3 regions of the Streptomyces sp. NPDC002138 genome follow, and region 3 is predicted to be linked to each of the others. Evidence: riboswitches for the same ligand, from Rfam matches in the RefSeq annotation. Region 3 holds a riboswitch; each other region holds the start of a gene.
What was found. Region 3 has a riboswitch for cyclic di-AMP ahead of ABT084_RS29640 (transglycosylase family protein). Riboswitches for the same ligand answer to the same signal wherever they lie in the genome.
Positions count from the first base shown of each region.

Region 1: linked by a shared signal. The riboswitch ahead of ABT084_RS28540 (M23 family metallopeptidase) and the one ahead of ABT084_RS29640 (transglycosylase family protein) in region 3 are both predicted to bind cyclic di-AMP.
Region 2: linked by a shared signal. The riboswitch ahead of ABT084_RS07835 (LysM peptidoglycan-binding domain-containing protein) and the one ahead of ABT084_RS29640 (transglycosylase family protein) in region 3 are both predicted to bind cyclic di-AMP.

Region 1 covers NZ_JBEOXE010000054.1:33,292-40,876, reverse strand. Annotated here, with positions in the region: gene ABT084_RS28560 (DUF5998 family protein) at 1-342, opposite strand, end outside; gene ABT084_RS28555 (bifunctional acetate--CoA ligase family protein/GNAT family N-acetyltransferase) at 410-3,370, opposite strand; gene ABT084_RS28550 (HPr family phosphocarrier protein) at 3,593-3,874, shown strand; gene ABT084_RS28545 (GntR family transcriptional regulator) at 4,091-4,756, opposite strand; gene ABT084_RS28540 (M23 family metallopeptidase) at 4,940-5,746, opposite strand; cyclic di-AMP (ydaO/yuaA leader) riboswitch at 5,760-5,915, opposite strand; gene ABT084_RS28535 (M16 family metallopeptidase) at 6,099-7,466, opposite strand; gene ABT084_RS28530 (M16 family metallopeptidase) at 7,487-7,585, opposite strand, start outside.
Region 2 covers NZ_JBEOXE010000008.1:163,087-170,671, reverse strand. Annotated here, with positions in the region: gene ABT084_RS07840 (hypothetical protein) at 1-1,222, shown strand, start outside; gene ABT084_RS07835 (LysM peptidoglycan-binding domain-containing protein) at 1,216-2,034, opposite strand; cyclic di-AMP (ydaO/yuaA leader) riboswitch at 2,039-2,253, opposite strand; gene ABT084_RS07830 (dihydrodipicolinate synthase family protein) at 2,537-3,520, opposite strand; gene ABT084_RS07825 (LysR substrate-binding domain-containing protein) at 3,593-4,597, shown strand; gene ABT084_RS07820 (S-(hydroxymethyl)mycothiol dehydrogenase) at 4,735-5,820, shown strand; gene ABT084_RS07815 (alpha/beta fold hydrolase) at 5,989-7,314, shown strand; gene ABT084_RS07810 (MBL fold metallo-hydrolase) at 7,486-7,585, opposite strand, start outside.
Region 3 covers NZ_JBEOXE010000060.1:1,822-9,406, forward strand. Annotated here, with positions in the region: gene ABT084_RS29630 (FtsB family cell division protein) at 1-292, opposite strand, end outside; gene eno (phosphopyruvate hydratase) at 424-1,710, opposite strand; gene ABT084_RS29640 (transglycosylase family protein) at 1,964-2,671, opposite strand; cyclic di-AMP (ydaO/yuaA leader) riboswitch at 2,674-2,849, opposite strand; gene ABT084_RS29645 (transglycosylase family protein) at 3,125-4,153, opposite strand; gene ABT084_RS29650 (cytochrome P450 family protein) at 4,291-5,625, opposite strand; gene ABT084_RS29655 (globin domain-containing protein) at 5,747-6,949, shown strand; gene ABT084_RS29660 (hypothetical protein) at 6,966-7,585, opposite strand, start outside.

The DNA of each region.
Region 1 (7,585 bases), on a different contig from region 3:
GTAGGACTCCGGGTTGGCGACGACGCGGCTGAGCACCACCGAGGAGATGCCGGCGACCTTGACCGACTCGGTCGAGGTGGTCGCGTACGGGGACGGCGACCCGGCGTCGGCGGCCTGCTCGTCGGTGTGGCTCACGATGAAGCGGTTGCCGGTCAGGACGAGGACCGTGACGTGGCGGCGGACCTCGTTGGAGTCGAAGGTGGTCTCCTGGTGGACCAGGTACGACGAGATCGGCTCACCGCCCACGGCGGCCTCCACCGCCTCGGCCACGAGGGCCGGGTAGTAGCCGCTGCGCTCGATAGCCGCGCGCAGCCCCTGGGTCGTCGTACCGGATTTCGCCATGAGGTCCATCCTAAGGCCCGTACGGGGCGCCTCGGCCTGCCCGGGCGGGTCCGCCGGAAGAGACGGTCTAGTAACTGGGAAGGGTGCGCGGCCCGAGGTCCGTGCGGGCGGGGGGACGGGCGATGCGGAGGGTGGCGCTGAGCACCGAGAGGCCCTCGGTGGCGACCACGACCGGTTCGAGGGTGACCCCGACCACCTCGGGGTGGTCGTCGACCAGCCGGGACAGCCGCAGCAGCAGCTCCTCCAGGGCCGGGGTGTCCACGGGGTCGCTGCCGCGCCAGCCGAAGAGGAGGGGGGCGGTGCGGATGGACCGGATCAGCTCGGCGGCGTCGCGGTCGGTCGCGGGGACCAGGCGGTGGGCGGTGTCGCCGAGGAGTTCGGAGGCGACCCCGGCGAGCCCGAAGGAGAGGACGGAGCCGGCGCCGGGGTCGACCACGGCGCGCACGACCGTGTCCACGCCGCGGGGTGCCATGGCCTGGACGACCGGCAGGAGCTCGGCGGAGGTGCCGAGGGCCTCGGTCAGCTCGTCGTAGGACCGGCGCAGGTCGGCCTCGGTGGTCAGGTCCAGCCGTACGCCGCCGAGGTCGGCGCGGTGGCGCAGGTGCGGGGCGGTGGTCTTGAGCGCGACCGGGTAGCCGAGCGTGCGGGCTGCCTCGGCGGCGGCGTCGGGGGTGGGGGCGGGGAGGGTGGGGCGGACGTGGATCCCGTAGCGGGCGAGCAGCTCCCGGGTCTCGTCGTCGGGGAGGGTCAGGGCTGCGGCGTCGCTCTTGTCGAGCAGGGCGGCCAGCTGGGCCGCCGTGCCGCTCTCGTCGATGTCGTCGAACTCGGGCACGCGGCCGGGGGTGGCGGCGGCGCGCCGCCAGTGGGCGTACCGGACGGCCTCCGCGAGCGCCCGCACGGCCCGCTCGGCCGCGGGATAGGCCGGCACCCTCCCGCCCCCGCCGTCCCGCTCCGACGCGGAGGTCGCCGCGTGCGCCGCGGTGGAGCGCGGGTGCGGGCCCGCGCCGCCCGATCCTGCCTCCGGCGGGCCCTCAAACGCCGGGCGGGCTGAATGTGCCCCCGCCCCCGCGCCGGAGAACGCCCTTCCGGAGGCAAACCCAGCCCCGCCGGCGTGTGAGGCGACGCTCGCGGCCCCGCCGGCGTGTGAGGCGGCCGGGGCGGGGCCGCCCGCGGCCGGGGCGGGGCGGAGGGTCGTGGCCGCTGAGAGGGCTTCGGCCAGGGCGCCCAGCTCCACGTGGACGACGGCCACCGGCTTGCCCGGAACCTCGGCCAGCGCCTGCCGGATGGCCACCGCGAGCCCACCGGTCAGATCCTGCCGCCCCACGGCGGGAATCGCCGTGACGATCACCGCATCGTTCGCATCGGCGGCCAGCGCCGCGACCAGCGCCACCCGGAAGTCCTCCGGAGTCGCCTCCGTCGTCAGGTCCAGCTGCGGCCACGGCCGCAGCCCCTCCGTCAGGCAGGCGTCGTACGTCAGCACGCCCAACGACTCGGAGTTCCCGAGGATCGCCACCCGCGGCCCCCTCGGCAGCGGCTGGGACCCGAGCAGCAGGCCCACGTCCACCAGCTCCGTCACCGTGTCCACCCGGATCACCCCGGCCTGGCGCAGCAGCGCCGAGACGGTGGCGTCGGGCAGCCGGGTGCCGGGGACCGCGTGCCCCGCCGGGGTGACCCCGCTGTGGCGTCCCCCCTTGGCCACCACCACCGGCTTCACCAGTGCCGTGCGCCGGGCGATGCGGGTGAACTTGCGCGGGTTGCCGAGCGTTTCGAGGTACAGCAGGCCGACGTCCGTGGCCGGGTCGTCGTACCAGTACTGGAGGATGTCGTTGCCCGAGACGTCCGCCCGGTTGCCCGCCGACACGAAGGAGGACAGGCTCTCGCCGCGCCGCAGCAGCCCGGCGAGCAGGGCGATCCCGATGGCCCCGGACTGGGTGAAGAGCCCGATCCGCCCCGGCTCGGGGGTCGGCGCGGGCGCCAGCGAGGCGTTGAGCCGGACCCCGGGAGCGGTGTTGATCACGCCGAAGGCGTTGGGGCCGACGACGCGCATGCCGTACGTCCGCGCCTGGCGCACCAGCTCCCGCTGGCGCTCGAGCCCGAGGGGCCCGCTCTCGCCGTACCCCGCCGAGAGCACCACCAGGCCCTGCACCCCGTGCTCCCCGCAGTCCGCGACCACCTCGGGGACCCGCTCGGCCGGAACCGCCACCACCGCGAGGTCGACCGGCTCCCCGATGCCGCCGAGCGTGCGGTGCGCCCGTACGCCGAGCAGCAGGTCGGAGGTCACGGCGTCGTTGACCGCGTACAGCGCGCCGTCGAATCCGCTGTCGCGCAGATTGCGCAGGGCGGCGGCGCCCACGCCGGTTCCCGTGCGGCTGGCGCCGATCACGGCGACGGAGCCCGGGGCGAGCAGGCGCTGGACGGAGCGGGCCTCGGCCCGCTGCTCGCGGGCGCGCTGGACGGCGAGCGACTCGGCGGTGGGTTCGAGGTCGAGGGTGAGGTGGACCGCGCCGTCCTCGAAGCTGCGCTTCTGCTCGTAGCCGGCCTCCTTGAACACCTTGATCATCTTGGTGTTGGCGGGCAGCACCTCGGCGGCGAACCGGCGGATCCCGCGCTCGCGCGCCACCGCGCCGATGTGTTCGAGGAGGGCGGAGGCGACCCCGCGGCCCTGGTGGGCGTCCTGGACGAGGAAGGCGACCTCGGCCTCGTCGGCGGCCCCGGAGGCGGGGCGGCCGTCGGCGCCGATCCGGTCGTAGCGCACGGTCGCGATGAACTCGCCGCCGACCGTGGCCGCGAGGCCCACCCGGTCCACGTAGTCGTGGTGGGTGAAGCGGTGCACGTCCTTGGCGGACAGCCGGGGGTACGGGGCGAAGAAGCGGTAGTACTTCGACTCGTCCGAGACCTGTTCGTAGAAGCTGACCAGGCGGTCCGCGTCCTCGGTCGTGATGGGGCGGATCCGGGCGGTGCCGCCGTCGCGCAGCACGACGTCCGCTTCCCAGTGGGCCGGGTACGAGGGGTCCGACGCGGTGGTCATGAGGCCACCCTAGAGCCTGCCTTGGGGCGAGGGCGGAAGAGCGGTCGCCGGGGCCGCATCGGCCCGGGGGCGTGCGCGCGGCGCGCTAGGCGAGCCGGGACGAACCAGTGCAAGCTGAGGAGGGCCGAACGGCAGGCGGATGGGGGTCGGAAGTCGGCCGGAGCATTCAGAGCGCCGTGAGAGACTGGTCTAGACAACCATTGGAACCTGAAGGGCATCACCATGGCAGAGCGCCGCGTCAACGTCGGCTGGGCCGAGGGCCTGCACGCTCGTCCCGCCTCGATCTTCGTCCGGGCGACGACCGCTTCCGGCGTCCCGGTGACGATCTCCAAGGCCGACGGCAACCCGGTCAACGCCGCGTCCATGCTCGCGGTCCTGGGCCTGGGCGCCCAGGGCGGCGAGGAGATCATCCTCGCGTCCGACGCCGAGGGTGCGGACGCCGCGCTCGACCGTCTGGCCAAGCTGGTCGCCGAGGGCCTCGAAGAGCTCCCCGAGACCGTCTGACCCCGGGGCCCGGCCCCCGCACCACGCACGGCGGAGCCGTGGCTCCCGGAACCCCGGGGGCCACGGCTCCGCGGCTTTTCCAGACCATCCGGCCGGGGCGCGAATATCCACTCGCGACATCCACCGCCGACTTCCGACTTCCGGCCGCCGATATCCGTGGCGTCATAAAGGGAAGCGGAAATAGCCGCCCCACCCGTCCTTTGTATACGCGCCGTGTTAAAGGCCGCCGCTCGCCGTGTTTACGGCAGGTTGCGAAGTCCTCACGCGCAGCCGGTGCGCCCCCGCCGCGCGGTCCGCGTGGGCCGCGGTCAGCGCCCGCGCCCGCTCCGCGTCGCCGCGCGCCACCGCGTCCACGATCGCGCCGTGCTCCGCCCAGGACTCCACCGGCCGCACGGGGGCGTCCACGACGTACATCCAGGCCACCTTGTGCCGCATCTGGGTGAGCAGCGCGATCAGGCCGGGGCTGCCTGAGGCCTGCGCGAGCGTCTCGTGGAACCAGCCCCCCAGGGCCCGCAGATCGTCCCCCTGCCCCCTCCTGGCCCGCTCCTGCCCCAGCCTGACCAGCCCCCGCAGCACCTTGAGGTGCGCCTCGCCGCGCCTGTGGGCGGCGCGGGCCACGGCGAGGGGCTCCAGCAGCATCCGGACCTCCAGCAGGTCGGCCGCCTCCTGCTCGGTGGGCTCGGCGACACAGGCGCCCGCGTGCCGGCGGGTGGTGACGAAGCCCTCGGACTCCAGGGTGCGCAGGGCCTCGCGGACGGGGACGCGGGAGACTCCGTAACGCCGGGCGAGCACCTCCTCGGTGAGCCGGACGCCCGGTCCGAAGACCCCGGAAACGATGTCGTCGCGGATCGCCGTACAAACCGCGTGCGCGGGAATTCGCAAGACCGGACCTCCGCTGAATACCGCTGCCGCCGATTCCATTGCGTCGACTCTATTGCAACACGCGATATTTTCCGAGGACGGGCGGAAATGAGCGACCACGACGGGCCACCGGCGCCGCGCGCACGACGCGAAGGCCCCGGCTCGATGAGCCGGGGCCTTCGGGACGCTGCCGTGCGGGCGGGATCAGATGTTGACGCCGCGGGCCCGCAGGTAGGTCAGCGGGTTGATGTCCGAGCCGTACGACGGGCCGGTGCGGGCCTCGAAGTGCAGGTGCGCGCCGCTGACGTTGCCGGTGTCGCCCGACAGGCCGATCTGCTGCCCGGCGGTGACCTGCTCGCCGGCCGAGACGCTCAGCCGGGAGAGGTGCGCGTACTGGGTGTACGTACCGTCGTTGTGCTTGATGACGATGTTGTTGCCGTACGCGCCGCCGTTGCCGGCCTCGACGATGACGCCCGCGCCGACGGCGCGCACGACGGTGCCCACACCGGCGTGGAAGTCGATGCCCGTGTGGCTGCCGGAGGACCACATGCTGCCGCCGACGCCGTACTGGGTGCTGACGTAGGAGCCCTCGATCGGCGTCACGAAGGCGTTGAGGCGCTTGCGCTCCTCTTCGCGGTCCGCACGCTCCTTGGCCTCGCGCTCGGCCTTGACCTTGGCCTCGGCCATCCGCTTGGCCTCGGCCGCCTTCGTCCGCGCCTCGTTCTCGGCCTGCACCCTGAGGGCGGTCGCGTCGGCGGCGTTGCGCTGGGCGTCGGCCTGGGCCTCGAGGTCACCGGCGAGGTCGGGGGCGACGACGGCCTTCATGTTCGAGTCGGCCGGAGGGGTGCTGCTGTGGTTGTCCGCGGCGAAGGCCGGGGCGGCGAGGGTGGCCGCGACGCCGGTGGCGGCGAGGGCGGCTATGCCGGCGACGCTTGCGGTCTTCCGGCTCAGACGGCTGGAACCGCGGTGCTTGCCGCCGGAGGAGGAGGCACGAGAGCTGCCGAACGCCATGAAGGGGCTGATCCTTTCCTTCCTTCTCGCCTACCGGGTTAGCTGACGGGTTCGGAGCAGGAAGGTCTCCTACGGGCCCTCTCTCGCGAGACGGTCCGATTCACCCCAGGGACTGTGGGTCCCCGGCTCCCCAGGCTCGCGCCTGACGGGGACTCGGCGATCGCTGCCCGGTGCCGCGAGTGCGGCGCGTACAACTGACGGACAGCACGGCCGACGCTAGGCGGATCATCCGGTAATCACCAAACACACACGCCCCATTGTTACCTACGTCACGTGACATAGAAGCAACCTCTCCACCAAACGGACAAAAGGGGTTCTGGTGGTCAAGCCACCAGAACCCCTCCTCGCACGCTCAGTTGGCGACGACGCTCACGTCACCGATTCCGAGGGCCCGCACGGGCGCCTCGATCTGCGCGGCGTCGCCGACCAGGACCGTGACGAGACGGTCCACCGGGAAGGCGTTGACGACGGCCGACGTGGCCTCCACCGTGCCCGTCTCTGCCAGCCGCGCGTACAACTGCGCCTGGTAGTCGTCCGGCAGGCCCTGCTCGACCTGGTCGGCCAGGGTCCCCGCGACGGACGCGGCCGTCTCGAACTTGAGCGGGGCGACGCCCACCAGGTTCTGCACCGCCACGTCCCGCTCGGCGTCGGTCAGGCCGCCCTCCGCGAGGGTGCGCAGCACCTTCCAGAGGTCGTCCAGCGCCGGGCCGGTGTTCGGGGTGTCCACCGACCCGCTGATGGCGAGCATCGACGCGCCGGTGCCGTCGGCCGTGGACCGCAGCACCTGCCCGAAGGCGCGCACGCCGTACGTGTACCCCTTCTCCTCGCGCAGGACCTTGTCCAGACGGGAGGTCAGGGTGCCGCCCAGGCAGTACGTGCCCAGCACCTGGGGCGCCCAGACCCGGTCGTGCCGGTCCGCGCCGATCCGCCCGATCAGCAACTGCGTCTGGACCGCGCCCGGCCGGTCCACGATGACCACGCGGCCCGTGTCGTCCGCGGTGATCGGCGGCACGGGGAGCGGCGCGGCGGCGTTGCCCGTCCAGGTGCCGAGGGTGTCCGCCAGGACGGCGTCCAGGTCGATGCCGGTCAGGTCGCCGACCACGACCGCGGTGGCCGTGGCGGGGCGCACGTGGGCCTCGTAGAAGGCGCGTACGGCCGCGGAGTCGATCCGGGCGACCGTCTCCTCGGTGCCCTGGCGCGGGCGGGACATCCGCAGCGTGGCCGGGAACAGCTCCTGGGAGAGCTGCTTGGCGGCCCGGCGCTGCGGGTTGGCCAGCTCGTGCGGGATCTCGTCGAGCCGGTTGCGCACCAGGCGGTCGACCTCGGAGTCGGCGAAGGCGGGGGCGCGCAGCGCCTCGGCGAGCAGGCCCAGGGCCTTGGCCAGGCGGGAGGCCGGGACCTCCAGCGAGACCCGGATGCCCGGGTGGTCGGCGTGCGCGTCGAGGGTGGCGCCGCAGCGCTCCAGCTCGGCCGCGAACTCCTCGGCGGAGTGCTTGTCGGTGCCCTCGGACAGCGCGCGGGCCATGATGGTGGCCACGCCGTCCAGCCCGGCCGGCTCGGCGTCCAGCGGGGCTTCGAGGTTGATCTCGACGGCCACCACCTGCTGGCCGGGCCGGTGGCAGCGCAGCACGGTCAGGCCGGTCGCCAGCGCGCCGCGCTCGGGGGCGGGGAACGCCCACGGCTTGGCCTCGCCGGGCTGCGGCTGGGGGTGGAAGGTCATCGTGACGGCTGCGGTGTCGCTCACTGCTCCACCCCTTCGTTCTCGTCGTTCTCGGCGGCTTCCTCGGCGTCCTCGGCCGCGATCGGCTCGTAGACGAGCACCGCGCGGTTGTCCGGACG
Region 2 (7,585 bases), on a different contig from region 3:
GTACACCGCCGCGGTGCCGGACCCCGGCGGTGCGCGGCGCGGCTACCGCTCCGGCGGCAGCCTGCGCGTGCACGGTCTGTGCCGGGAGCCGGTGCTCTCCGCCGCCGGGCACGGGGGAGTGGTCACCCACCTCGTCGGCTCCGACGGCGCCCGTTACACCCTCGCCGACGTCCGCCCCGGCGGCCTGGCCCGGGCCCGTGGCGCCGGATCCGCCTCCGTGGCGCTCGGCGGCGCCGCCCTCGACCACGCCGGTCTGGCGCGGGGCGGTCTGCTGGTGTCGGGGGCCACGGTCTCCGAGGACGGCCGCCTCGGTGCGGGCCGCGGGGTACGGGCGACTCCGCTGCGCGGGATCGACTGGAGCGCGGAACCGGCCGCGGCCGCCCTCTTCGCCCGCCCGGCCGCCGACGCGGTGGCCCGGGCCCTGGCCGGCTCCGCGACCGGGTGGCCCACCGCCGACCCCGGGCTGCTCGGCTGTGACGTGCTGGTGGTCGGCCCGGCGGGGGACCGGCTGCTGGTGCGCGAGCTGTCGCCCGACGGCTCGGTACGTCCGGACGCGCCGCTGATCGGCCTGGTCCCGGCCCATCCGCACCCGGAGCTGCCGCACACCGCGAACCTGCGCCGCCTCGCGGAGCGTCCCGGGATGGCGCTGCGCGTGCTGGGGCGGCCCGATCCGGACCGGGCCGCCACCCTGCGCCCGCTCGCCGTCGGCCCGGTGCCCGGAGCGGCGTACACGCTGCGGCTGCCGCCGGAGTGGCTGGGCCGGGCCGACCTCGGCTACGACCGGCTCCAGGGGGCCCACCTCCCGGCCGGAGCCCCGGGACCCGCCGCGGGCGTACCGGACGTACCGCCCGTACCGCCCATGCCGAACACTCCGCACCTGCCGACGACCCCGGATCCGCTGCGCGACTCACCGCTCTGGCGGGTTCGACGGCTGCTGGAATCCGGGGTCGCGGGGGGCCGCCGGGCGGTGGCGGAGGCGGCGCGGGGCGATCTCGCCCCGGCCGGGGGTCCGGAACCGCTGCGCCGGGCCGGGTTCGCGGCGGCCGGGGAGCTGACCGCGGAGCTGGCCGCCGAGGCGGACCGGCGCTCCCGGGACGTCTTCGGCCGCCTCGTCGATCCCGGGGCTGACCGCTACGCGTGGGCCTGGCTGGCCGCGGCCACCCATCTGCACGCCGCGCAGCGGTCGTTGGTGGCCGCGTCCTGGTGTGCTTCGGCTCAGTAGGCGCTGTTGACGTTGTCGATCGAGCCGTAGCGGGCGGCGGCGTAGTTGCAGGCCGCGGTGATGTTCGCGACCGGGTCGTAGGAGTCGGCCGCGGTTCCGGGCACGTGGTACGCCCGGAAGGTGGGGTCGATCACCTGGAGGAGGCCCTTGGAGGGGATGCCCGCCGCCGCGTTGGAGTCCCAGTTGTTGATCGCGAGGGGGTTGCCCGAGGACTCGCGCAGCACGTTGCGGCGAATTCCGTCGTAGGTACCGGGAATTCCGTGCTGGGCCATGATCTCCAGCGACTGCCGGATCCAGCCGTCGAGGTTGTTGGCGAACAGCGTGGTGGGCCGCGCGGAACGGTCGGCCCGGGCGGGCTCGGCCGCGGAACCCCGCGCCGCGGGCGCCGTCGTGGCGGCCGCCGTTCCCGAACTCGCCTTCGCCGGGCCGCCGATCGTCAGCTTGGTGCCCGGCCGAATGACCGACGGGTCGCTGCCGACCACCGCGCGATTGTCCTCGTACAGCTTCTTCCAGCCGCCGCTCACGGAATGCGATTGTGCGATCTTGGAAAGGGTGTCACCCGCCACCACGGAATAGATCTTGGGTGCGGCCGCCTTTGCGGCAACGCCGGAAACCGAGGTCGAAACCGAGGTCGAAACCGAGGCCGCGGCCGAGGTGGTGGTCGTGGCCGGCTGGGCCGCCGGCTGCGCGGCCTCGGCGCCGGAAGCGCTGATCAGGGGGAGAGCGAGTGCGATGCCACCGGTGCCCGCGACGGCGAGCAGTCGGGCGAGCTGGCTGGTCTTGGGACGGCGGTGCTTGCCCGTTGCGGACATGGCGAATTCCTCTCCGTCGCCTGCGAGGTGAGCTGTCGGGTTCGGACGGGAGCTGTCCGGCCGCGCCGTGGCACGGCATGTTCCAGACATGCGTGAGACATGAAGGAGACATGCGTGTCAGTGGCGCGACTTCACCCCGAGCCCGTCCGGATTCAAGATCCGGACCGGCGGCCTACCTGGTTCCCCCGCTCCTGCCGTACGTGAGTGGGATGGGTTCCCGGGTGGCGGCAGGATTTGGCGGTCCACCCGGATTGCGGTGACCGTAAGCGAGGGGGGAGGCAGGGAGCAAGGACTTGAATTCCACGCGGTGATCGGTATATCGATACCGGCCGGTGGAATTCATCCCGGCCGTGCCGGGCGGGGAATGCCGAATTTCATTGCGGCGCCCGGAATTACGCGTTCCGCAGGCCTCGCGGGGGACTTGGAGGGGGGCCGTCCGGCGTGACTCACATCACCGGAGGCCCGCCCCTACCGCATTCAAGGGCAAATCACCCATACATACTTATTCAGGCAGCTCCGCGAGCCGGCGCAAAGCCTCTCGCACCGAGGTCCGGCCGGCCGGCAGCAGCGGCAGCCGCACATCGGGCGTCGGGATCCGCCCCTGCGCGTGCAGCACCCCCTTCAGCACCACCGGATTCGGCTCGGTGAACACGGCCGCCGACAGCCGGGCCAGCGCGTGCCCCAGCGCCCGGGCCCCCACCGCGTCACCCGCCCGCCACGCCGCGTCGAGCGCGGCGAACCGGTCCGTGGCCAGATGTGCCGAGGCCAGGATCCCGCCGCCGGCCCCGAGGGCGAGCAGGGGCGAGACGTACGCGTCGTCGCCCGCCATCACCGTGAACCCGTCCGGCAGTTCGCCCAGCAGTGCCACCGTGTCCTCGTCGATGCCGCCCACGGCGTACTTGACCCCCGCGACCCCGGGCAGTGCCCCGAGCGCCCGCAGCGCCCGGGCGTGCAGGGGCTGACCGGTCCGGTAGGGGATGTGGTAGACGATCAGCGGTACGGGAGCGAGCGCCGCCAGCCGCTCGAAGTGCGCCAGCACCCCCGCCGCCGAGGGCCGCACGAACGACGGGACGGTCACCAGCGCGGCCCGGGCCTCCGGCCACCGCCGCAGCCGCTCCAGCGCGGCCTCGCTCGCCCGGGTGCCGCTGCTCCCCGCCCCCACGCTCAGGAACGCCCCGCGCTCCCGGCAGACCCGGGCGCACACCTCGGTGACCGCGTCGCGTTCCGCCTCGTCCAGGCTCGCGGCCTCGGCGGTCGTGCCGAGGGCGGCGATGCCGGTCGCGCCCGCCGTGAGCACCTCGTGGGCCAGGGCCTCCAGGGCGTCCAGGGCGACGCCGCCGGACGCGTCGAAGGGGGTGATGAGCGGTACGTGGATGCCGTGCAGGAAGGGGGTTGTGGGGTGGGAGGTGGTCGTGGGGTGGGCGGGGGTCGTGGGGTGGGCGGGTCCGGCCACCGTGTCCTGTGCCGTCTGCTGCTTCTGCGCCATGGGTACGAGGGTGGCCGGACCCCGAGCATCGGGTCCAGTTCGCATTTCTTTCCCTACCCGTAAGCTGAGCCGATGCTCGACCTACGCCGCCTGCGCCTGCTGCGCGAACTCGCCCGCCGCGGCACCATCGCCGCCGTCGCCGAGGCGCTGGCCTTCAGCCCCTCGGCCGTCTCCCAGCAGCTCTCCGTCCTCGAGCGCGAGGCGGGTCTGCCCCTGCTGGAGCGCACCGGCCGCCGGGTCCGGCTCACCCCCGCCGGTCACCATCTGGTCGGCCACGCGGAAGCGGTGCTGGAGCGCCTGGAACAGGCCGAGGCGGATCTCGCCGAAGCCCGGGGCGGGCCGGCCGGGGCCCTGCGCGTCGGTGCCTTCCCGACCGCGACCCGGGCCATCGTGCCCGCGGCCCTCGTCACCCTCGCCCGGCGCCACCCGGCCCTCGAGGCGATGGTCTCGGAGACCGACCCCGCCGCCGTCGCGGACGCCCTGCGGGCCGGTGACCTGGATGTGGCGCTGGTCCACGAGTACGACTTCGTTCCCGCGCCCGAGGAGCCGGGCCTGACGGCCGAGCCGCTGTTCCGTGAGGCGATGTACCTCGCGGAACCGGCCCCGCCCGGCCCCGCGGCCCCCGGTCCCGAACCGGCCCCTGCCTCCACCCCTGCCGCGGGGCCCGATCAGGGCGCGCTGCTGCGGGCCCACCGCCGCGCGCCCTGGATCACCGCGACCCCCGGCACCCTCTGCCACGCCATGACCGTCCGGGCCTGCCAGGCCGCCGGCTTCACCCCGCGGGAGCGCCACCGGGTGGACGACTTCGCGACCGTGCTCGCCCTGGTCGCGGCCGGGCAGGGGGTGGCCGTCGTACCGCAGCTCGGCGTGACCGGGTCCGTCGGGTCCGTCGGGCCCGCGGTGTCCGGGGCGCCGGGTGAGTCCGGGATGCCCGCCGTGCCCGGGGTGCGCCTCACCCGGTTGCCGATGGAGCGGCGTACGAAGATCGCCTTCCGGAGCGGGGCCGCGGCCCACCCGGCCGTGGCCGCCTTCGCCGCCGCCCTGCGCGCGGCCGTACCACCGGACCTCGCGCCGTAGAGGTGGTGATCGCCGCAGCCGAGCCGAGCCCCGGCCCTCGTCGAAAACGTGACACAACTCCCGCACCGGGCCACCCGTGCGGGCCCCGCCGTGTACGTTCGCGGTACGGGACGGATCACATGAGAGCGGGGTATGACGTGACGCATCGCGTACGAGGGGTCATCGCACGGAGCAAGGGCGCACCGGTGGAGACGACAACGATCCTCGTGCCCGACCCGGGACCCGGTGAGGCGCTCGTACAGGTGCAGGCCTGCGGGGTCTGCCACACCGACCTGCACTACCGCGAGGGCGGCATCAACGACGCGTACCCCTTCCTCCTCGGCCACGAGGCGGCCGGAGTGGTCGAAGCCGTCGGGCCCGATGTCACCGGGGTCGCCCCCGGTGACTTCGTGATCCTCAACTGGCGGGCCGTGTGCGGCCGTTGCCGGGCCTGCAAGCGCGGCCGCCCCTGGTACTGCTTCGACACCCACAACGCCACCCAGCCCATGACCCTCGAGGACGGCACCCCGCTCTCCCCGGCCCTGGGCATCGGCGCCTTCGCCGAGAAGACCCTGGTCGCCGCCGGGCAGTGCACCAAGGTCGACCCGGCGGCCTCGGCCGCCGCCGCCGGACTGCTGGGCTGCGGCGTGATGGCGGGCCTGGGCGCGGCCATCAACACCGGCAACGTCGGCCGCGGCGACTCGGTGGCCGTCATCGGCTGCGGGGGCGTGGGCAACGCGGCCGTCGCCGGGGCCGCTCTGGCCGGTGCGGGCCGGATCATCGCGGTGGACCTGGACGACCGCAAGCTCGAACTGGCCAGGGGACTGGGCGCCACCCACACCGTCAACGGCCGCACCGAGGACGTGGTCAAGGCCGTCCAGGCGCTGACCGGCGGAAACGGCGCGGACGTCGTCATCGACGCGGTCGGCCGCCCGGAGACCTACCGGCAGGCCTTCTACGCCCGTGACCTGGCCGGGACCGTGGTCCTCGTCGGCGTCCCGACACCGGAGATGACGCTCGAACTCCCGCTGCTCGACGTCTTCGGCCGCGGCGGCGCCCTCAAGTCCTCCTGGTACGGGGACTGTCTGCCCGAGCGTGACTTCCCCCTGCTGATCGACCTCTACCTGCAGGGCCGCCTCGACCTCGACGCCTTCGTCTCCGAGACCATCCCGCTCGACGGGGTGGAAGAGGCCTTCGCCCGGATGGAACGCGGCGAAGTACTGCGCTCGGTCGTCCAGTTCTGACCACGGGAGACCGGCCGGTCCGACCACGGGAGACCGGCCGGTCCGACCACGGGAGACCGGCCGGCTCCGCGCGGCAGACATCAGCCCCGCCGGCGTTCTAGGCGCCGCCGGAGGCACGGGAACGCCCACCCGGGACGCAATCCACCGCACCGACCTTGGGATCCGTACGTGACCAACACCAGCCACCGCCCGGGCCAGAGCTACCGTCAGCCCGGCGTCGTCCTCACCGACCACCACTTCACGGTCCCGCTGGACCACGACCGCCCGGACGGCGAGCACATCGAGCTGTACGCCCGCGAGGCCGTGGCCACCGGCAAGGACCCGGCCTCCCTGCCGTGGCTGCTCTACCTGGAGGGCGGCCCTGGCTTCGGCGCCCGCCGCTTCACCGGCCGTCAGGCCTGGCTGGAGCGGGCCCTGGACGAATTCCGGGTGCTCTTCCTGGACCAGCGCGGCACCGGCCGCTCCACCCCCGCGAACCGGCAGACCCTCCCGCTGCGCGGCGGCCCCGCCGAGCAGGCCGAGTACCTCGCGCACCTGCGTTCCGACGCGATCGTCCGCGACTGCGAGGCCATCCGTCCCGCCCTGACCGGCGGCGCGCCCTGGACCGTACTCGGCCAGAGCTTCGGCGGGTTCTGCGTCACGCGCTACCTCTCCACCGCTCCCGAGGGCCTGGCCGCGGCCCTGATCACCGGCGGTCTGCCCGGCCTCGAGGCCTCCGCCGACGAGGTCTACTCCGCGGCGGTCCCGCGCATCGAGCGCAAGAACCGGGCGCACTACGCCCGTTACCCGATGGACGTCGAACGTGCCCGCGCCATCGCCGCCCACCTCGCCGAGCACCCCACCGAACTCCCCGGCGGCCACCGGCTCACCCCCGAGGCCTTCCAGTCCCTCGGCATCCTCCTCGGCGGCGGCGACGGCAGCCACCAGCTGCACTACCTTCTGGAGGACGCCTTCGTCCGCACCCCCGCCGGTCCGGCCCTCTCGGACGCCTTCCTGGACGGCGTACGGCCGCTGCTGTCCTTCGCCGGGCACCCGCTGTACGCGCTGCTGCACGAGGCGATCTACGCCCAGGACCCCACCACCCCCACCGACTGGGCCGCCGAGCGGGTCCGCGCCGCGCACCCCCGCTTCGACGCCGCCAAGACCCTGGCCGGCGACGAACCGCTGCTCTTCAGCGGCGAGAGCATCCACCCCTGGCACTTCACCACGGACCCGTCCCTGGTACCGCTGCGCGCGACCGCCGAGGTCCTCGCGGCCCGCACCGGCTGGCAGCCCCTCTACGACCCGGCGCGGCTCGCGGAGAACGAGGTGCCGGTCGCCGCCGCCGTCTACCACGACGACATGTACGTGGACACCGCCCACTCCCTGGCCACCGCCGGGGCGATCCGGGGCCTGCGCACCTGGGTGACGGACGAGTTCGAGCACGACGGGGTCCGCGCGGGCGGCCCGCGCGTCCTGGACCGGCTGCTCGCCCTGGTCCGCGACGAGGCCTGAAGCGGCCCTAGGGGGTGTCTGACGGATGTCCGCGGCGTCGCGGCGCCCGGCACGCGCTCTCGCCGCACCGACCGAAAACCCGAGTACGTCCAGTACACGGGCCTCCGGTCGGCGCACCGAGAGCACGCACCGGACACCCCTCCTTCCCCACGCACATCCGTCAGACACCCCCTAGGAGACGGGCCGGGCCCCGCCCTCCGGCGGGTCGACGAAGGCGCGGGTCAGGTGCGCGGTGGCCAGCAGCGCACCCCGCCCGGCGGCCCGCGCCAGC
Region 3 (7,585 bases):
AGCGGGCCTTCTCGTCGCGGAGTTCGTCCAGCCGCTTGCGCGCCCGGTCGGCGGTCCGCTGCTGGTCCGCGATCTCCGAGCGCTGGGAGACGTACTGGCGCATGGGATACGCGAGGGCGACGACCAGGGTACAGAGGACCAGCACCAGCAGCGCGGCCCGGCCGGTCAGCCGGCTGCGCCGGACCTGACGCCGCGACTGCGAGCGGTAGACGTGGGCCGCGGTCCGCTCACCGAGCTGCTTGAGCCTGGTAGCGGTCGAGAAGGTGGAGAACCGATCCCGGTTCCCGGCCATTGACCCCGCCTCCCCTGGTGCGCGCACACAGCAATACGTCCCCGCACACGGTACGGGACCGAGCGCGGGGACGTACGGAGGCTGTCAGGCCCCGCGGGGATTAACCCCGCGGAAGCCGGTCCCGAAGGAGATCAGCCCTTGAAGCGCGGGAAGGCGGAGCGGCCCGCGTACACCGCGGCGTCGTCGAGGATCTCCTCGATGCGCAGCAGCTGGTTGTACTTGGCGACGCGGTCCGAGCGGGCCGGGGCGCCGGTCTTGATCTGGCCGCAGTTCACGGCGACGGCGAGGTCGGCGATGGTGACGTCCTCGGTCTCGCCGGAGCGGTGCGACATCATGCACTTGAAGCCGTTGCGCTGGGCCATCTCGACGGCGTCCAGGGTCTCGGTCAGCGAACCGATCTGGTTCACCTTGACGAGCAGGGCGTTGGCCGAGCCCTCCTCGATGCCGCGGGCGAGGCGCTCCGGGTTGGTGACGAAGAGGTCGTCGCCGACGATCTGGACCTTGGTGCCCAGCTTGTCGGTGAGGGTCTTCCAGCCGGCCCAGTCGTCCTCGTACAGCGGGTCCTCGATGGAGACCATCGGGTACGCGGAGACGAGCTCCTCGTAGTACTCGGTCATCTCGGCGGCCGAGCGGGACTGGCCCTCGAACTCGTACTTGCCGTCCTTGTAGAACTCGGACGCGGCGACGTCGAGCGCGAGCGCGATGTCCTTGCCCGGGACGTAACCGGCCTGCTTGATGGCCTCGACGATGAGGTCGAGCGCGGCGCGGTTGGACTCCAGGTTCGGCGCGAAGCCGCCCTCGTCGCCCAGACCGGTCGAGAGGCCCTTGGTGTGCAGGACCTTCTTGAGGGTGTGGTAGACCTCGGCACCCCAGCGAAGGGCTTCGGAGAAGGACTCCGCGCCGATCGGGGCGATCATGAACTCCTGGATGTCGACGTTGGAGTCGGCGTGCGACCCACCGTTGAGGATGTTCATCATCGGAACGGGCAGCAGGTGCGCGTTCGGGCCGCCGAGGTAGCGGAAGAGCGGGAGGTCCGAGGCCTCGGACGCGGCGTGGGCCACGGCCAGGGAGACGCCGAGGATCGCGTTGGCGCCCAGGGAGCCCTTGTTGTCGGTGCCGTCCAGGTCGAACATGGCCTGGTCGATCAGACGCTGCTCGGTGGCGTCGTAGCCGACGAGCTCCGGGCCGATCTGCTCGATGACGGCGAGGACGGCCTTCTCGACGCCCTTGCCCATGTAGCGGTTGGGGTCACCGTCACGAAGCTCGATGGCCTCGAATGCACCGGTGGAGGCGCCGGACGGAACTGCAGCACGGCCGGTGCTGCCGTCGTCGAGGCCAACCTCGACCTCGACCGTGGGATTGCCTCGGGAGTCCAGGATTTCCCGGGCTACGACGACGTCGATGGACGGCACGAGCATCTCCTTCTGGGATGTGACGCTGGGTGTGCGGTGGCGTGTCAGGCCGTGGGACGGCCTTGCCGCTTAGAGCCTAACCGGCTCCGGGCACTCGGTCGGCCGACCAGCCGCTCCGTGGGATGAAAAAGGGTCTGAATACCCCTCTTACGTGACATACGGCAACGCCTGGGCGGGATGCCGGCCCCGGACGCACCACCGCCCGGCGCGTGAGGGGATACGCGCCGGGCGGTGGGGAACGCGAGTGTTACCGCGGGATTCAGCTGAGCTTCAGCTTCTGCCCCGGGAAGATCAGGTCGGCGTCCTTGACGATGTCCTTGTTCAGCTCGAACACCTGCTGCCAGCCGCCCTTGACGCCGTTCGCCTGGGCGATGGTGCCGAGGGTGTCGCCCGACTTGACCTCGTAGGAGCCGTTGCCCGTCTTGGGAGCCTCGGCCGCCGGGGCGGACTTGGTGGGGGCCGGGGTCTCGGCGCGCTCGGAACGGGTGACCGGGGCCTCGGGGCGCTTGGTCTCCTGCTTCGGCTCGGCCTTCTTCTCCGGCTTGCTCTGCGGCTTCGGCTTGCTGGGGGTCTCGGCCGAACCACCGTTGTAGGAGGAGCTCGACAGGCCCACGCCACAGGACGGCCACGCGCCCTTGCCCTGGCCCTTGAGGACCTTCTCGGCGATGGCTATCTGCTGCGACTTGGTGGCCTGGTTGGCCTGCGGGGCGTAGGCCTTGCCGCCGTAGGCGGCCCAGGTGGAGGACGAGAACTGAACGCCGCCGTAGTAGCCGTTGCCCGTGTTGATGGACCAGTTGCCGCCGGACTCGCACGCGGCGACGGCGTCCCACTGGGAGGCGGTCGCGGCGCTCGCGGCGCCGGCGGTCATCAGCGGAGCCGCCACGGCGACACCGGCGACACCGACGAGGGTGACGACACGGGTGGCCTTGGAGGCGCGACGGTGCTTGCCCTTGCCGGAAAGCAGCATGGTTTTCTCCTCACCGACGCCTGCGAAGTGAGCTGTCGGGTTCGGGCGGATGAGTTGCCCGGTCGCGCACCGAGGAGGTGCGCGGCTTAACCCCAAGCCGGTTCCGTGACCATCTCTCAATGGCCGGTTCCGGCACTTACCTTGGTTCCCCCGCTCCTGCCTTCGGCGCTTGCGCGACGACTGTTTCCTCCGTCCGCCGGCAGGATTCGGCGATGCGGTCGAAGGAGCCCGCGGTGGCGAGCGATTCAGAAGGTAGACAGGTCTCTCCCCGATGTTCAACGAGGGACATCGGGGAGAAACGGGCCCTACTTGCGCTCCCGGGGCGGGTGTTTGCGCAGGTGAGAGCGGGGTTTCCGGCAGTCGCCGACCAGGACACGCCAGTTGAACGGAAGAGATGCATGTCTCACTTGCACGAAAGGGACATACACGGCGATCTTCCCGCCCTAAGTGCCCCTATTTATGGCTTAGATCGAGATTCTGCCCCGGGGTGATCAGGTCGGCATCATGCCCGATGACCTGCTGATTGGCCTCGTAAAGGGCATTCCAGCCACCCTCGACTCCCTTGGCCTTCGCGATGGCCGTCAGGTTGTCGCCGCTCTTGACGGTGTACGTCGGGTCCGACAGGGCGTCAGGGGCGTTCGGAGCCTCGGCGGCGGGCGTTCCGCGGTGCTTTCCGCCACCCTCGCCCGTTTCGCCCTGCGGGAGGGCCACGGAGCCGGAAGGCGTCGACGGGGCCGCCGGGTTCGCCGGGGTCGAGGTCGCGGGAGCCGGAATGCCGGACGGCGAGGTCGACGGGCCGGTCGGGAGCGCCGGGGTGCCGGGCGTGGCCGGAGCGGGCGTGCCCGTGTGCCCCGTCGGCGCGCCGGGGCCGCCGGACAGCGGGTCCGGGGCCGGCATGACGGGCAGTACGGAGGTCAGCGGGGAGTCGGGCATCGCCGGCGGGGCGCTGGGCGAGGTGGTGGCCCCGGGGATGTGACCGGTCGAGGTCGGCGTCGACGCGGGGGCCGGGCCGCCGACCGGAGCCGGGGTGCCCTCGGGGCGCACCGGGGTCGGCGCGACCGAAGCGGAATGGCCGGGCGTGCCCGGATCGACGGTGGGCGCGGGGCCGGTGCGGGTGAGTCCCGAGGACTCCCCGCACAGCGGCCAGGCCTGCGGCCCCTGCGAGGCGAGCACGCGCTCGGCGATCGCGATCTGCTGCGAGCGACTGGCGAGGTCGGGCCGCGCCGCGAACTCCAGCCCGCCCGCGCTCTTCCACTGCTCCAGGGTGAACTGGAGGCCGCCGTACGACCCGCTGCCGAAGTCGGCGCTCCAGGTCCCGCCGCTCTCGCACTCCGCCACCCTGTCCCAGGTGGTGGTCTCCGCCGCGTTCGCGCCGGAGGCGGCGAACAGCGGTAGAGCGAGTGCGGAGCCGGCGACTCCGGCGGTGACGACAAGGGCGGGGACCTGACGGGGGCGTCTGTGGCGGCCGTTCCCGGAACGCATGAGGGTGGACCTTTCGCGTGGCGGTGGGGGGCGACGCGAACCTAGCCGGGTTCGAACGCTTGTCACAAGTCGATGATGCGCAGATCACGTCGAGGTCACAGAGTTGACTCTGCGTCAGTTGAGGCCCATGGAAGGGTTTATTCCGCATCTGAAACGTTTGGGGGTGTGAAGCGGACGGGAAGCGTGCGCAGGCCACGCATGATCAGTCCGCCGCGCCAGCGCAGCTCCTCGGGGGGAATGGCGAGTTCCAGATCGGGTAGACGCGTCAGCAAACTCGCGAGCGCCGTCTGGCCCTCCAGCCGGGCCAGCGGAGCGCCCAGACAGTAGTGGATGCCGTGTCCGTATCCGAGGTGCTGATTGTCGGTCCGCGAGAGGTCCAGGGTGTCCGGATCCTCGAACCGCGCGGGGTCGCGGTCGGCCGCCGCGAGGACCACGAGCACCGGATCGCCCGCCGGGACGTCCTGGCCGCCCAGGGTCAGCGGCTCGGTCGCATAGCGCCACGTCGCCAGCTCCACGGGTCCGTCGTAGCGGAGCAGCTCCTCGATCCCGGTCGCCAGCAGAGCGGACTCGCCGGCGGAGAGGGACTCCTGGAGGAGCGCGCGCTGACGCGGGTTGCGCATCAGGGCGTAGGTGCCGTTGCCGATCAGGTTGATGGTGGTCTCGAACCCGGCGAAGAGGAGCACGAAGCACATGGCGGTGGCCTCGGCCTCCGTCAGATGGTCGCCGTGGTCGCTCGCCCGGATCAGGTCCGAGATGAGGTCGTCGCCCAGGTCGTCGCGCTTGCGGTGGATCAGCTCTCCGAGATAGGCGCGGATCTTCTTCACGGAGCGGGCGACGCCGCCGCGCGGCCCGCCGCCGTGGCGGATCATCATCCCGGCCCAGTCGCGGAAGTCGTCCTGGTCCTCGCGCGGTACGCCGAGCAGGTCGCAGATGGCGTAGATGGGGAGCGGAAAGGCGAACTCGTGGATCAGGTCGGCCTCCCCCTTCTCCGCGAAGGCGTCGATGAGCCGGTCGGTCAACTCCTGGACCCGCGGGGCGAACTCGGCGACCCTGCGCGGGGTGAACGCCTTCGACACCAGGCGCCGCAGCCGCGTGTGGTCCGGCGGGTCGATGTTGAGCAGGTGCGTCATCAGGCCCGCGCTGCGCTCGCCGGGAATGCCCGTCTTGCCCGGCTCGGCGTGGTGCACCGGGTTCTTGCTCAGCCGCTGGTCGGCGAGGGCCTGCCGGGCGTCGGCGTACCGGGTGACCAGCCAGGCCTCGACCCCGCTGGGCAGCTTGGTGCGGTGCACGGGTGCGTGCTCGCGCAGCCAGGCGTAGGCGGGATACGGGTCGGTCGCGAACTCCCACGTGAAGAGTTCGGGTCCGGCGGCGGGGCAGCCGCCTTCGCGGCCGGCGGCGGGCTCGGCGGCGGGCTCGGCGGCAGCCTCGGCGGAGGACTCGGCAGGGGGCTCGGCGGGGGTTTCCTGGTGCACCCGCCGACCGTACCCCGCCCCTCGCCGGTCATCCCATATGACTGGTTTTCCGCGGCTGGCCGTAGATCACCCTTCCCTTGACCCCGGGATCGCGGCCGCTCCTACTGTCGCTCTTGTGGATGTGAGGATCTTGAAGAGCAGTTTCGCCGTGGTGGAGCGACGGGCCGAGCACGCGGTCAAGTACTTCTACACCCATCTGTTCTGGAACAATCCCGGCATTCGTGAGCTCTTCCCGGCCGCCGCCCCGGACATGGAACGCCAGCGGGACCGGCTCTTCGCCGCCCTCACCCATGTGATCGCGCACATCGACGACGAGACCCTCATCCCCTATCTCCGCGACCTCGGCCGCGACCACCGCAAGTTCCTCGCGCGCCCCGAGCACTACGACGCCGTCGGCGCCAGCCTGCTCGCCGCGCTCGCCGAGGCCAGCGGGCCCGCCTGGACCCCGGTCGTCGAGGAGGCGTGGAGCGCGGCCTACCGGGCGATCGCCGACCTGATGACCGCGGGCGCCGCCGCGAGCCAGGACCCGCCGTGGTGGGACGCCGAGGTGGTGCGCCACCTCCGGTACGGCACGGACATCGGCGTCCTGACGCTGCGGCCGCACCTGCCGCTCCCCTATCTCCCCGGCCAGTACGTCAGCGTGAGCTGCGCCCGGGTGCCGACCACCTGGCGCACGTACTCCCTCGGCAACGCGCCCCGCGCCGACCACACCGTCGACCTCCACGTCAGCCGGATCGAGGGCGGCCGCCTCAGCACCGCCCTGGTCCAGGACGTCGCGCCCGGCGAGGTGCTGCGGCTCGGCGCGGCGGGCGGCCGGGTCACCCTGCGCCACGAGGGCCGTCCCGCCACGTTCATCGCGGCCGGGACGGGCTGGGCGCCGGTGCGCGCCATGCTGGAGGAGCTGATGGCGCGGCCGCCGGGGCACGACGTACGCCTCTTCGTCGTCGCGCGCGACGGGGCGCACCTCTACGACCGGCCCCTGATCGACAGCTACGCGGACCGGCACCCCTGGCTCGCCGTCACCTACATCACGCCCGCGCCCGGCCGGCACCGCAACGAGGCGACCGGGCGGCTCGCGACCGCGCTCGGCAACCGCGGGCTCTGGCCGGACCAGGACGTCTATCTGTCCGGGCCGCCGCAGTTCATCGACGAGACCGCCGCCCTGCTGCGGGACCTGGGCGCCCTCCCGGGCCGGATCTTCCGCGACGCGGTGCCCGCCGCCTCCGGCGCGGGCCACGTCCGCCCGGTGGGTTTCGGCGAATGGTTCCTGAACCGGCCCGACCCGCACTGGCACGACCCCGGCGGCCGGGACCCGCGGCGCTGAGCGCGCGGCGCGCGGGTCAGCCCCTCGTCGTCGCGCGGTACGCCGCCACGGCGGGCGCGAGGACGGCCTCCACCCCGGCGCGCGGCCTCTGCGAGCCGATCTTCTGCACCGTGAGGATCACGTCGCCCTCGCGGACGAACGCCGACTCGCTGATGAAGGGGTCGGCGGAGCCGGGCATGACGGTCGAGATCCGGAGCACCAGGCCGTCGTCCGCCGGAACGTCCGCCGGCGCGACCGTCACGGTCTCCACGCCGTGGTCACCGTCGGCGTACGTGGTCGTATAAGAGGGACAGCGCCCCGCCGCGTCGCGGACGGCGCTCATGACGGCCGCCGCCTGGCCGGGCGCGTACCGGTCGAGCACCTCCTGGCCGAACCAGCTGTCGTCGACGCCCCCGTCCTCGATGGTGTCGGTGGCGAGCTGGCGCTCCAGCCCGACCGCCACGTCCTCCAGGGGGCGGGCATGGCGCGGCACGAAGGACTCGACGCCCAGTTCGGTGCAGGGCATCGAGGCGATCGGCACGGTGGAGGCGGGGGCGTGGGGCGCGCCGGTCGTCGTCGCGTTGATCTGCTCGGTCATCAGCAGGAAGCCCTGCGGGAGCCGGGCCGCGGTCAGCAGACCGTCGCGCAACCGTCCCT